One region of the Streptomyces sp. NPDC006711 genome, then DNA from elsewhere that is predicted to be linked to it. Evidence: riboswitches for the same ligand, from Rfam matches in the RefSeq annotation. Region 1 holds a riboswitch; each other region holds the start of a gene.
What was found. A riboswitch is a leader RNA that binds a small molecule or an ion and turns the genes downstream of it on or off. The one in region 1 is predicted to bind cobalamin.
Positions count from the first base shown of each region.

Region 2: it holds a riboswitch for cobalamin, as region 1 does, so the genes downstream of both, ACFYM2_RS26960 (HoxN/HupN/NixA family nickel/cobalt transporter) here and ACFYM2_RS20000 (ABC transporter substrate-binding protein) in region 1, are expected to answer to the same signal.
Region 3: it holds a riboswitch for cobalamin, as region 1 does, so the genes downstream of both, ACFYM2_RS24125 (ribonucleoside-diphosphate reductase subunit alpha) here and ACFYM2_RS20000 (ABC transporter substrate-binding protein) in region 1, are expected to answer to the same signal.
Region 4: it holds a riboswitch for cobalamin, as region 1 does, so the genes downstream of both, ACFYM2_RS16635 (cobalamin biosynthesis protein) here and ACFYM2_RS20000 (ABC transporter substrate-binding protein) in region 1, are expected to answer to the same signal.

Region 1 covers NZ_JBIAGO010000009.1:157,815-161,088, reverse strand. Annotated here, with positions in the region: gene ACFYM2_RS20010 (amino acid permease) at 1-335, shown strand, start outside; gene ACFYM2_RS20005 (M67 family metallopeptidase) at 422-844, shown strand; cobalamin riboswitch at 937-1,084, shown strand; gene ACFYM2_RS20000 (ABC transporter substrate-binding protein) at 1,122-2,096, shown strand; gene ACFYM2_RS19995 (FecCD family ABC transporter permease) at 2,155-3,183, shown strand; gene ACFYM2_RS19990 (ABC transporter ATP-binding protein) at 3,180-3,274, shown strand, end outside.
Region 2 covers NZ_JBIAGO010000016.1:107,701-110,974, forward strand. Annotated here, with positions in the region: gene ACFYM2_RS26950 (hypothetical protein) at 46-357, shown strand; gene ACFYM2_RS26955 (hypothetical protein) at 527-781, shown strand; gene ACFYM2_RS26960 (HoxN/HupN/NixA family nickel/cobalt transporter) at 812-1,918, opposite strand; cobalamin riboswitch at 1,946-2,163, opposite strand; gene ACFYM2_RS26965 (ArsR/SmtB family transcription factor) at 2,338-2,727, shown strand; gene ACFYM2_RS26970 (hypothetical protein) at 2,768-3,049, opposite strand; gene ACFYM2_RS26975 (arsenate reductase family protein) at 3,168-3,274, shown strand, end outside.
Region 3 covers NZ_JBIAGO010000013.1:85,295-88,568, forward strand. Annotated here, with positions in the region: gene mctP (monocarboxylate uptake permease MctP) at 1-451, shown strand, start outside; gene ACFYM2_RS24120 (Uma2 family endonuclease) at 513-1,097, opposite strand; cobalamin riboswitch at 1,200-1,340, shown strand; gene ACFYM2_RS24125 (ribonucleoside-diphosphate reductase subunit alpha) at 1,466-3,274, shown strand, end outside.
Region 4 covers NZ_JBIAGO010000007.1:62,375-65,648, forward strand. Annotated here, with positions in the region: gene ACFYM2_RS16625 (anion permease) at 1-1,061, shown strand, start outside; gene ACFYM2_RS16630 (hypothetical protein) at 1,095-1,316, shown strand; cobalamin riboswitch at 1,453-1,594, shown strand; gene ACFYM2_RS16635 (cobalamin biosynthesis protein) at 1,689-2,645, shown strand; gene ACFYM2_RS16640 (cobyric acid synthase) at 2,627-3,274, shown strand, end outside.

The sequences.
Region 1 (3,274 bases):
ACGTCGCGCCCGGCAAGGCCTTCGACTACGTCGTCTCCTTCGCCACGATCTCCGGCATGTGGGCCTGGATCATGATCCTGGTCTGCCAGATCCGCTACCGCGCCAAGTCCGACCGCGGCGAACTGCCGCAGTCCACCTTCCGCGCCCCCGGAGCCCCGTGGACCAGCTGGTTCGCGCTGCTCTTCATCGGCATGGTCATCGTCATGATGGGCATCGACAAGGACTCCCGCGTCTCGCTGTACTGCGCGCCGCTGTGGGCCCTGATCCTGGGCGTCTCCTACCTGGTCCTCAAGGCCAAGAACCCCGAGAACAAGGCGTTCGCCAAGCGCGTCTGACCCCGCTGACCGGCACGTTCTCACCATGTGGGCCGCCGCGTATCGCCACTCGATACGCGGCGGCCCCTTTGCTTATCCTTGCCGACATGCTGACCCTCACCCAGGCCCTGTACGACCAGCTCGTCGCGCACGCCCGCGCCGACCACCCCGACGAGGCGTGCGGTGTGGTCGCGGGCCCGGCCGGCACCGGCCGCCCCGAGCGCTTCATCCCCATGCTGAACGCGGCCCGCTCGCCCACGTTCTACGAGTTCGACTCGCAGGACCTCCTCAAGCTCTACCGCGAGATGGACGACCGCGACGAGGAGCCGGTGATCGTCTACCACTCCCACACCGCGACCGAGGCCTACCCCTCGCGCACCGACGTGTCCTACGCCAACGAGCCCGGCGCGCACTACGTCCTGGTGTCCACTGCGGACACCGACGGCGCGGGCGAGTTCCAGTTCCGCTCGTACCGCATCGTGGACGGTGTGATCACGGAGGAAGACGTCAAGGTCGTCGAGGCCTACTGAGCCAGGCCCACTGAGCCAGGCCTACTGAGTCACCCCCGGGCGCCGTGACGGATGGCGCGTACCGATCGAAATTCGCGCATATCGAAATTCGCGCATACTGTCCGTACGAAATTTTGATCATCGGGCGGCAGGACCCAGGAAGCCGGTGCGAATCCGGCACGGTCCCGCCACTGTGACCGGCCCCGGGGGACCCCCCTCGGAGCCGGAAGCCAGGAACTGACCTGCCGCCTTCTCCCATCGACAGGGGACGTGGAAATCCCCTTGGAGGAGCGCAGCCATGCTCTGGCGCCGCGCGGCACTCGCCGCCGCCCTGCTGTTCCCGCTCGCCGCGTGCACGACGCGGCCGCAGCCCGAGGCCACGGGCGCTACGGCCCCCGGCTTCCCGTACACCGTCACCAACTGCGGCGTGCGCACCACGTTCACCGCGCCTCCCAAGCGGGCCGTCACGATGAACCAGCACGCCACCGAGGTGATGCTGGAGCTCGGCCTCGCCAAGTCCCTTGCCGGGACGGCCTACTTGGACGACAAGGTACTGCCGAAGTACGAGGCGGCCTACCGCTCGGTCCCGGTCCTGGCCGCCGAGTACCCCTCCTACGAAAAGCTCCTGGCCGCCGGCCCCGACTACGTCTACGGCGGTTACGCCTCGGCCTTCGCCGCGGGCGAGGGCCGAAGCCGCGAAGCCCTCGCCAAGAGCGGCATCAAGTCCCGCCTCAACGTGGAGAACTGCCCCCGCGCCGACGCGACCACGATGGACGACGTGTACGAGGAGGTCACCGAGGTCGGCCGCACCTTCGGGGTGCCCGAGCGGGCCCAGACGTGGATACGCTCGGCCCAGGAGGCCAACGAGCGTACCCGGACGGCGCTTTCGGGCCGGGAGCCGGTGCCGGTGTTCGTCTACGACAGCGGCGACAAGACGGCGTTCACGGCCGGCGGCAAGGGCATCGGCAACGACATCGTGACGCGGGCGGGCGGACGCAACATCTTCGCCGACGACCTGAAGACGGCCTCCTTCGGCGACGCGAGCTGGGAGGACGTGGTGGCCCGCGCCCCGAAGACCATCCTCATCCTGGACTACGGCGGCACGAGCGTGGAGGCCAAGAAGAAGCGCCTGCGCGACGACCCGGCGCTCGCCTCGGTGCCCGCCGTCAAGAACAACAGCTTCGCGGTCCTCGCGCTGTCCGACATGGTGACGGGCGTACGGGCCCCGGACGCGGTGGCCAAGCTGGCCGCGCAGCTCGGGGCGGGAGCATGAGGGGGCGCCACCACGCGGGCCCGCAGCCCCGTCCCGCCGGTCGAGAAGGAGCCCGCCGGTGACCCCCCGCCGGCGCTACCTCGCGCTGCTCGGCGGCCTGACCCTCGTGCTCCTGGCCGGCGCCACCGCCGGGCTCGCGCTCGGCTCGGTACGGATACCGGCGGGCGAGGTGTGGGCCATCGTCACCGGCGCCGCCGAACCCGGCCCCTACCGCACCATCGTGCTGGACGTCAGAGCCCCCCGGGTCGTGCTCGGCGCGGTCACCGGCGCCGGTCTCGCCGTCATCGGCACCACCCTCCAGGCCCTCGTGCGCAATCCGCTCGCCGATCCCTTCCTGCTGGGCGTCTCCAGCGGAGCCTCCGCGGGGGCCGTCGCCGTGATCGTCCTCGGGGCCGGCGCCGGGGTGGCCACCACCGTCGCCCTGCCCGCCGCCGCCTTCGCCGGAGCCCTCACCGCCCTCGTCCTCGTCTACGCGCTCGCCCGGCGCGCCGGCTCCCTGGCGGGCGGGCGCCTGGTGCTGGCCGGGGTCGCCGTCTCCTACGTCCTGTCCGCGCTCACCAGCCTGATCCTGGTCACATCGGCCAGCGCCGAACACGTCACGGAAGTCCTGCACTGGACACTCGGCGGACTCGGCGGCGCCCGCTGGGACATGCTCGCTCTGCCCGCGCTCGCCCTCGCCGCGGGCACCCTGCTCCTGATCGCCCTGGCCCGCCCGCTGGACCTGCTGCTCGTCGGCGAGGAGGGCGCCACCGTGCTCGGCCTCGACACCGGGCGCTTCCGCGCGGCCGCCTTCGTGCTGGCATCGCTGCTCACCGGCGTCCTCGTCGCGTACACCGGGTCGATCGGCTTCGTCGGCCTGATGGTGCCGCACGCCGCCCGCATGGCCGTCGGCGCCGCCCACCGCGCCCTGCTGCCCGTCGCGGCCCTGGGCGGCGCCGCCTTCCTCGTCCTGGCCGACCTGGCGGCCCGCACGGTCGCCGCGCCCCAGGACATCCCCGTCGGCGTCCTCACCGCGCTCACCGGCGGCCCCTTCTTCCTGTGGATGCTGCGCGGACACGGCGCCCGCGCGGAAGGCGGCCCCGCATGACCACGCTGCGCGCCCAATCGCTCTCGTACACCACCCCCCAGGGCCGCGCCCTGCTGCACGACATCACCCTGCACGCCGCCGACGGCGAGAC
Region 2 (3,274 bases), on a different contig from region 1:
AAGATGAGGAGCCGCCGGGCTGGGGGCGCTGCTCCTGCTCCCCGCGTGCCGCAGCGCGTCGCCGGGGTGAAGGCCGCCCGCGTGCACTACGAGGCGTCGCGGGCGATGAGCACGGAGCGCCGCGCGCTGAACTTGCTGCGGTGGTTCGGGCTCGACAAGGGCACCGCCGGCCAGCTGCGCTCCCGCACGATGGCGCACTCCATGCTCGACCGGTTCCGGACGATCGGCGGGCCGGTGGACGCGGCCGCCGACAAGGCCGTGCACCTCCTACTCGGTACTTGGCACGCTCGCGGGCGGGCTCGCGGCCGGCGTGGTGTGGGTCGCGCCGGCCTGGCTGCTCGGGCCGGATGTCGGTAGCTGACGCCTCCGGCACCGGACGTCGTACGGGCCGAGGCCCTGACGTACCGCTGTCCCGGCAGCGAGGGGCCCGCCCTGAAGAAGGACATTTTTGAGTGTGCAAGGGCGGAGTGCTCGTAGGCGCCGGAGTGGGCGGCCGCACGGCGTACCGACGCGTCGTCCCACCAGCGTGCTCGACGCCAGGGCCGAGCACCTTATCTTCCCCGGACTGCGGAACGTCGTCCGGAACCGCGTGGTGGTCCTGGTGGCCCGCCGCCTGGCGAACGTCGCGGTCGCCGACGGCATCGTCATCCTTGGCCGGGGCCGGATCATTCAGGAGAGCACCTTCGTCGAACACACCGCCGCCGACGGCCTGTTCAGGGCGTTGTGGCTCCCGCAGAACGACTGCGGGGTGCCGGGCCCGCGAACGCCCGGTAAGGGGTGAGGGACGGGGGCCGGGGCCGGGCCGGCTAGCTCACGCCCCCGTCCCCGCCCACTTCTGCTCCACCTTCCCCAGCCGCCAGTACGCCAGCGCCGCCGCCCAGACCACCACGAACAGGCCGACGATGACGAAGCCCACGTTGTCCAGGTCCAGGGCCGCGATCCAGCCGCTGACCGGGTCGGTGAGGTCGAACTTCTCGTGGATGACGCCGACCAGTTCGATGGTGCCGATGAAGAACGCGACGGCGATCGAGAGGCCGGTGATGGTGAGGTTGTAGTAGACCTTGCGCACGGGGTTGGAGAACGCCCACTGGTAGGCGAAGTTCATGAACGTGCCGTCCAGCGTGTCGAACAGGCTCATCCCCGCGGCGAACAGCAGCGGCAGGCACAGGATGGCGTACCAGGGCAGTCCGGCGGCGGCGCCCGTGCCGGCCATGACCATCAGGGTGACCTCGGTCGCGGTGTCGAAGCCGAGGCCGAAGAGGAAGCCGAGCGGGAACATCTGGCCCGGCCGCGAGATGGACTTGGTGAAGCGGCCCAGGACGCGGTTCATGAACCCCCGCGAGTCCAGGTGCGCTTCGAGCTCCTTCTCGTCGTACGCGCCCGACCGCATCGCGCGGAACACCTTCAGGATGCCGAACAGGGCGACGAGGTTGAGCGCGGCGATGAGGTAGAGGAAGGATCCGGAGGCTGTGGTTCCGAGGACGCCGAGCACCTGGTGGGTGTCGGACTTCTCGTTCATGATGGTGCCCGCGAGCTGTGCGCCGCCGGCCACCAGGGCCGCCATGATGACGACGACGCTGGAGTGGCCGAGCGCGAACCAGAAGCCCACGGACACCGGCCGCTTGCCGTCGGCCATCAGCTTGCGGGTGGTGTTGTCGATGGCCGCGATGTGGTCGGCGTCGAAGGCGTGCCGCATGCCGAGCGTGTACGCGGTGATGCCGAGGCCGATGCCGTACGTCTTGGCGCCGACCGCGTAGTGCGCGGGGGCCACCAGGAGGAAGAGGATGCCGAACGCGGCCACGTGCAGGGCGGCTATCACCGCGAGCAACAGGCCGGTGCGGACGGTGTCCTCGCGGCGCCAGTGGAAGGCCGGTGAGGCGGCGCCCGCCTCGGCGGACGTGGGGGTGGACAGGGTCATGCGGTCACGCTCCAGCACCTCGTGGATCACTTCGTGAGATGCCGCGGCCGGTCTCCTGGCTGACGGGTGGGTGCGACCGCCCCGGCCTTCCCAGCCAGGTGGATCCTGGCCAGTGGCCCGCGAGGGGACGGCTGCTCCCCCGTGGAACCGATGGGGGAACCCGATCACAGTGGCGAGGGCCGCTCCGGTTTCCCACCGGTCTTCCCGAACACCACGGCCAGGTCACCCTAGACGCTGGAGAGTTGCCCGCACAGCTGCACAGCTGTGCAGGTATCGAAGATCACACGGCGCGTCCGCCGCAGCCGGGCCTCGTGAGGACCGGGCCCCCGGGCGGACCGGGGCTCGAACGCGCACGGCCCGGCTCGGACGCGCACGGCCCGGGGCTCGGACGCGCACCGCGCTCCTGCGAGGATGCCGGTATGCATCTCGTCCCCGCCGACCGCGCCGGCCACCGCACCATCGACGGCCACCGCGTGTGTGACGCCATCGCCGCGATCGGCGACCCCGCGCGCGTACGCTCCTGGGCCGACCGCTTCTCGCTGCTCGCCGACCCCAACCGGCTCGCCCTGCTGCTCGCGCTGCGCCGGGCCGGACCGCTGGCCGTCTCCGACCTGGCCGTCGCGACCGGCATGCGCGACCCGGCCGTCTCGCAGGCGCTGCGTCTGCTGCGGGCCGCCGGCGCGGTCGCCGGCGAGAAGGACGGGCGGGTGGTGCGCTACCGGGTGGTGGACGAGGCGACCGCGCGCCTGTTGGACCAGTACGCGATGACGCCCTCGGGGACCGGCCCCGGCCACGCCTCGACGGCATGACCGGGACCGGATGCGGCGACGGACCGGCCGCCGCCGGTGATCAGCGGCCGTCGTAGATCAGCGCGCGCACCATCCGGCACGTCGTCTCCGACGGCGGGTGGACGCCGATGAGGGCGGCGACGGTCCGTATCGTGCGGTCGGGCGCCTGCTCGGGCCGGTAGACGCCCGTGTCGAGCAGCGCGACGGCCAGGCGCATGGCCTTCAGGCGGCGGTTGTGCGACTCGTACCACGCGCGCGGACGCCCGGCGGGCAGCGGCACTTTGCGAAGGGGCGCGAGGGACAGCTGTTTCGGAGCGCGCGAGGTGAGTACGGCAGCGGTCATGGGCATCCTCCTGGGCAGTCGGGAACCCTCACTTACTGCCTCGATTTTACTGGGCACCACTGACAATCGGCCCTGGCCAGCGGCGCTTTGGGGACGTACTGCGGGTACTCTCGCGGGCATGGAGATCTGGATCAACCCGGCCTGTTCGAAGTGCCGCGGCGCGGTGAGCCTGCTCGACGCGGAGGGCGCCGACTACGCGGTGCGCCGCTACCTCGAAGACGTGCC
Region 3 (3,274 bases), on a different contig from region 1:
GGTGAAGGTCGGCGCGCTGGTCTTCGTCCTGACCATGGACAAGACCGTGGCCATCAACTTCCAGCTCCTGGGCGGCATCTGGATCCTCCAGACCTTCCCGGCCCTGGTCGGCGGCCTGTTCACGCGCTGGTTCCACCGCTGGGCGCTGCTCGCGGGCTGGGCGGTCGGCATGGTCTACGGCACGCTCGCCGCGTACGGGGTGGCCTCGCCCACGCAGAAGCACTTCGGCGGCTCCTCCAAGGAGATCCCGGGCATCGGCGAGATCGGCTACATCGGCCTCACCGCGTTCGTCCTGAACGTGGTGGTCACCGTGGTCCTCACCTTCGTCCTGCGCGCCGTGAAGGCCCCCGACGGCGTCGACGAGACCTCGCCTGAGGACTACACGGCGGACGCGGGCGACCCGGGCGTCGCAACCGAGCTGCCGCCGGCGACGGCGGGGGCGGCGCACTGAGGTTCCGCTGAACGACGAAGGGCCGTGGCACCCGGGGTGCCACGGCCCTTCGTCGTGTGGGTCAGCGCACCCAGTCCTTGAGCTGCTCGGTCTGGAGGGTGATCCCCACCGGCTCGGGAAGCTCGAGGTCCCGGCCGAAGGGGAGGGTGCGCACCGACGCGTACCGGTGGCCATCGGGCTCGCTGTATACGGAGACCTCGCACGCGGCCCGGTCGATCAGCAGATACAGGGGAATGCCGGTCTCGGCGTAAGCCTGCGGCTTCTCGACGTGGTCACGACGGTGCGTGTCGGAGTCCCACGAGGTCACCTCTACCACCATGAGGATCGATTCGGGGTCCACCCAGTCACCCTGTCCGACGAAGGCGTCGGATGGCGCGAGCGCCCCGTCCGGGATCGCTCGCCCCGCCCGGTACTGCTGAGCCTTGATCCCCTGCCCCGGATACAACCACAGCTCCGGCCGATGCTGTACGCAGATGCGCGTGAGCCACTGGATGATCCGCCCGTGGTCCCCGTCCGGCATGGCCTTGCTCCTGATGACCCCGTTGATGAATTCGAGCCGCGTCCCCTCCCTCTCACGGGCGGCTATGCGCGCGACGGCCTCGAAATCCTCCGTCAGCATGTGGGGCCGGTCAGTCGTCGCGGTCATGTCGGCTCGCCTCCTTCAGGGCTCTGTCACCGACGATAGCGGAGGCCCCTGACAGTCGGAGGCTGATCGGCCGACGACACAACATGTGGGGGGCGCCACCCACAGCGCCCCCCACATGTATGCTCGTCCTCGCTGTCGTCGCAGGGGAATCCGGTGCGAATCCGGAACTGTCCCGCAACGGTATGACTCGTACGGATACATACGGGTCGAGTCCGACAACCTGCCGACGGCGCTCCCGGTTCGACCGATCCGGGTGCCAGACGTCCGGGCCTCGCGGTTGGGCCGGTGGACGACGCGCTGAGGGCTGCCCCGACGCGCGCCGACGCCTCCCCCGAAGGCCCCGTGCCGAGCGAGGGAGTGCCCCCCACGTGACCATCGCCCCAGCGGATCCCGCTTCAGCGATCACCGATGAGCTCGCGGATGCCCCCGGGACCGCGCTGCTGCGGACCCTGACCGAGTTCACCGCCGACCTCCCGGACACCGACCCGGGCCGGGTCGCCGCCGCCGCGCTGCGGGGCCGCAACGCCCGTTCCGACGCGGCCGAGCTGCGCGAGCTGGCCACCGAGGCGGCCGCGGGGCTCATCTCCGAGGACCCGGCGTACTCCCGCCTCGCCGCCCGCCTCCTGACGGTCACCATCGCCGAAGAGGCCGCGAGCCAGGGCGCGGTGTCGTTCTCCGCCTCCGTCGAGACCGGTCACCGCGAGGGTCTGATCGCCGACCGCACCCTCGCGTTCGTCCGCGCCCACGCCGCCCGCCTGGACGCCCTGGTGGACGCCGCGCTCGCCGACGGCGCCGACGACCGCTTCGGCTACTTCGGCCTGCGCACCCTCTTCTCCCGCTACCTGCTGCGCCACCCGATCACCCGCAAGGTCGTCGAGACCCCCCAGCACTTCATGCTGCGTGTGGCGTCCGGCCTCGCCGAGGACGAGTCGGCGCGCGCCCTGGACGAAGTGGCGTCCCTGTACGGCCTGATGAGCCGCCTGGACTACCTGCCGTCCTCCCCCACGCTCTTCAACTCCGGCACCCGCCACCCCCAGATGTCGTCCTGCTACCTGCTCGACTCGCCGCTGGACGAGCTGGACTCCATCTACGACCGCTACCACCAGGTGGCGCGGCTCTCGAAGCACGCGGGCGGCATCGGACTCTCCTACTCCCGGGTGCGTGGGCGCGGTTCGCTGATCCGGGGCACCAACGGCCACTCCAACGGCATCGTCCCCTTCCTCAAGACCCTGGACGCCTCGGTCGCCGCGGTCAACCAGGGCGGGCGGCGCAAGGGCGCGGCCGCGGTGTACCTGGAGACCTGGCACTCCGACATCGAGGAGTTCCTTGAGCTGCGCGACAACACCGGCGAGGACCAGCGCCGTACGCACAACCTGAACCTCGCGCACTGGATCCCCGACGAGTTCATGCGCCGCGTGGACGCCGACGGCACCTGGTCGCTGTTCTCGCCGGCCGACGTGCCCGAGCTCGTGGACCTGTGGGGCGAGGAGTTCGACGCCGCCTACCGCAAGGCCGAGGCCGCCGGGCTCGCCCGCAAGACCATGCCCGCGCGCGATCTGTACGGCCGCATGATGCGCACCCTCGCGCAGACCGGCAACGGCTGGATGACGTTCAAGGACGCCTCCAACCGCACCGCCAACCAGACGGCTGAGCCGGGCCACACGGTGCACTCCTCCAACCTGTGCACCGAGATCCTTGAGGTGACCGACGACGGCGAGACGGCCGTGTGCAACCTCGGCTCGGTCAACCTCGGCGCGTTCGTGGACACCGAGTCCCAGGGCATCGACTGGGAGCGCCTTGACGACGCCGTCCGCACCGCGGTGACCTTCCTCGACCGGGTCGTCGACATCAACTTCTACCCGACCGAGCAGGCCGGCCGCTCCAACGCCCGGTGGCGCCCGGTGGGCCTGGGCGCGATGGGCCTCCAGGACGTCTTCTTCAAGCTGCGCCTGCCCTTCGACTCCCCCGAGGCGAGGGCCCTGTCGACGAAGCTGTCCGAGCGGATCATGCTGACCGCGTACGAGGCCTCCGCCGACCTCGCCGAGAGGTCGGGACCGCTGCCGGCGTGGGACAAGACCCGCACGGCGCGCGGCGTGCTGCACCCCGACCACTACGACGTCGAGCTGAACTGGCCGGAGCGCTGGGCCGCCCTGCGCGAGCGGATCGCCGCGGTCGGC
Region 4 (3,274 bases), on a different contig from region 1:
GCACCGAGGTCATCTTCGCGGCCCTGGTCGGCGCCATCCTGTGGAACCTGCTGACCTGGCTGCTCGGGCTGCCCTCCAGCTCGTCGCACGCCCTGTTCGGCGGCCTCATCGGCGCCGCGGTCATGTCGGCCGGCTGGTCCTCGGTCCACGGCTCCACCGTCGTCACCAAGGTGCTGCTGCCCGCCGTCGCCGCCCCGGTCGTCGCCGGCATCGCCGCGATGCTGGCCACCAGGCTCACCTACCGGCTCAACCGGAACACCGACGAGAAGGCCACCGCCAAGGGTTACCGCGTGGGCCAGATCGCCTCGGCCGGTCTCGTCTCGCTCGCCCACGGCACCAACGACGCCCAGAAGACGATGGGCATCATCACCCTCGCCCTGGTCACCGGCGGCGTGCTGCACCCGGGCGCCAACCCCCCGCTGTGGGTCATCGTCTCGGCGGGCCTGGCCATCGCCCTTGGCACCTACCTCGGCGGCTGGCGCATCATCCGCACCCTGGGCAAGGGCCTGACCGAGCTGCGCCCGCCGCAGGGCTTCGCCGCCCAGACCGGCGCCGCCACCGTTATCCTGGCCTCCTCGCACATCGGCTTCTCGCTCTCCACCACCCAGGTCTGCTCCGGCTCGGTCATGGGCGCGGGCCTCGGCCGCAAGGGCGGTGTGGTCCGCTGGTCCACCGCGACCCGGATGGCCGTCGCCTGGATCCTGACGCTCCCGGCCGCCGCCGTCGTCGGAGCGGGCGCGGAGTTCCTGACCCAGCAGGGCCCCTGGGGCATCGCCGCCGTCGCCGTCCTCCTGATCGCCGGCTCGGGCATCATCTGGAAGCTCTCGCGCCGCCGGCCGGTCGGCCACGACGACGTCACCGCCGACGTCACCGCCGACAAGACCGCTCCGGCCGACGCAGAGCCCGCCGGTGTCATCACCACCGCGATCGCCGCCGTCTCCCCGCCGCCCACCGGCGTCCTGCTCTCCGCCGCCGACCTCGCGGTCGGCGACCTCAGGGCCACGATCCAGGCCCCGGCCCCGGTGGCCCCCGCCGACCCGCCCACCCCGGCCGCGGTCTGACCGGCACCGACCAGGTACAGGTAAGGAATCCTCATGCACATCGACTGGGCGGCCCTCGGCTCCGTCTTCGGCGTCAGCCTCGCGGTGACCGTCGGCCTGGTGGGCCTGTTCACCCTCGGCGTCGTCGGCCTCGCCAAGCGGGAGGCCGCGACCTCGGGATCCGGCAACGTGCTGGTGGCCCGCACCACCGCGTACGCCTGCTTCGCGCTCTGCGCTGCGGCCGTGGCGTACGGGATCCATCTGATCGTCGCCTGACCCGGCGCCCGGGGCCCCACGGGGCACTTCCCGGCGCCGCGCGCACCCCGCGAACCGCCCTTCGGCCCCCGGCCGGAGGGCGCTCGCGTGTGCGCCGGGACACGCTCTCGCGCCGCAGGTCAACGGCAAGTTGACGGCTGTTCTCGGACCGTGGTGGACTGCACCGGCCAGCTACGGCGGCAGGAGAGGAAGCCGGTGCGAATCCGGCGCGGTCCCGCCACTGTCACCGGGGAGCGATCCCCGCGAGCCAGGAACTCTCACCGCCGGTCACGTCGAACCAGGGCGCGGACACCCTGAGTGAGGACACACCGCCATGCGCGCCTGCCCACCGAGACTTTCCGGCCCCTTCCGCGACGCCCCGGCGCGCTGAGCATGCGGGCCGATCGCACCTTCGCCCACGGCGTCACCGCCGGTCTCGTCGCCGACCTCCTGCTCGGCGACCCGCGCCGGGGCCATCCGGTCGCCGCGTTCGGCCGGGCCTCGGCCGCCGTGGAGCGCGCGCTGTGGCGCGACCACCGGGGCCGGGGCGCGCTGCACACCCTGATCTGCGCGGGCGGCGCCACCGCTGGCGCGGCCCTCCTCTCCCGTGCCCTGCGCGGCCGCCCCCGCGCGAGCCTGGCCCTGACCGCCGCCGCCACCTGGACCGTGGTCGGCGGCACCTCGCTCGGCCGCGAGGCCCGGGCCATCGGGGGTGCGCTCGCCGCCGGCGACCTGGCGGCGGCCCGCGAGCGCCTGCCGCATCTGTGCGGCCGCGACCCGCGGTCCCTGGACGCCGACGGCGTCGCGCGGGCGGTGGTCGAGTCGGTCGCCGAGAACACCTCCGACGCCGTCGTCGGGGCCCTGGTGTGGGGCGCGCTCGCGGGCGTGCCCGGTCTCGTGGGTTTCCGGGCGGTCAACACGCTGGACGCGATGGTCGGGCACAAGTCGGATAAGTACCGCAAATATGGCTGGGCTTCGGCACGCCTCGACGACGTGGCGGGCTGGCCGGGTGCCCGGCTCACCGCCGTCCTCGCGGCGCTCGCGGGCCCCGACCCCCGGGGCGCGGTACGGGCCTGGCGCGCCGACGCGGGCCGCCACCCCAGCCCCAACGCGGGCCCGGTCGAGGCCGCGTTCGCCGGCGCGCTCGGCGTGCGGCTCGGCGGCACGCTCTCCTACGCGGGGCGCATGGAGCATCGGCCGGTCCTGAACGCGCCGGGCCGGGCCGTCACCGTCGCGGACATCGAACGGGCCGTACGGCTCTCGCGCCGGGTCAGCTGGCTGACGCTGGCCGCCGCCGTGGCGACGAGGGCCGCTGTGAGGAAGGGACGTACATGGGTGGCGGGCTGCTGATCGCGGGCACGACATCGGACGCGGGCAAGAGCGTCGTGACGGCCGGGATCTGCCGGTGGCTGGTGCGCCGGGGCGTCAAGGTCGCGCCGTTCAAGGGCCAGAACATGTCGCTGAACTCGTTCGTCACGCGTGAGGGCGCGGAGATCGGCCGGGCCCAGGCGATGCAGGCACAGGCCGCCCGGGTGGAGCCGAGCGCGCTGATGAATCCGGTGCTGCTCAAGCCCGGCAGCGACCGCTCGAGCCAGGTCGTCCTGATGGGCAGGCCCGTCGGCGAGCTGAGCGCCCGCGGGTTCTTCGGGTCCCCGGGCCCCGCGTCCGCCACCGCGCCGCACCGGGGCGGCCGCGAGGCGCTGCTCGGCACCGTACTGGACTGCCTGGCCGAGCTGCGGGCCACGTATGACGCCGTGATCTGCGAAGGCGCGGGCAGTCCGGCCGAGATCAACCTGCGGCGCACCGACATCGTCAACATGGGCATCGCGCGGGCCGCCCGGCTGCCGGTCGTGGTGGTCGGCGACATCGACCGGGGCGGCGTCTTCGCCTCGTTCTTCGGCACGACGGCGCTCCTGAGCCCCGAGGACCAGGCGCTGGTCGCCGGCTACGTCGTCAACAAGTTCCGGGGCGATGTGACG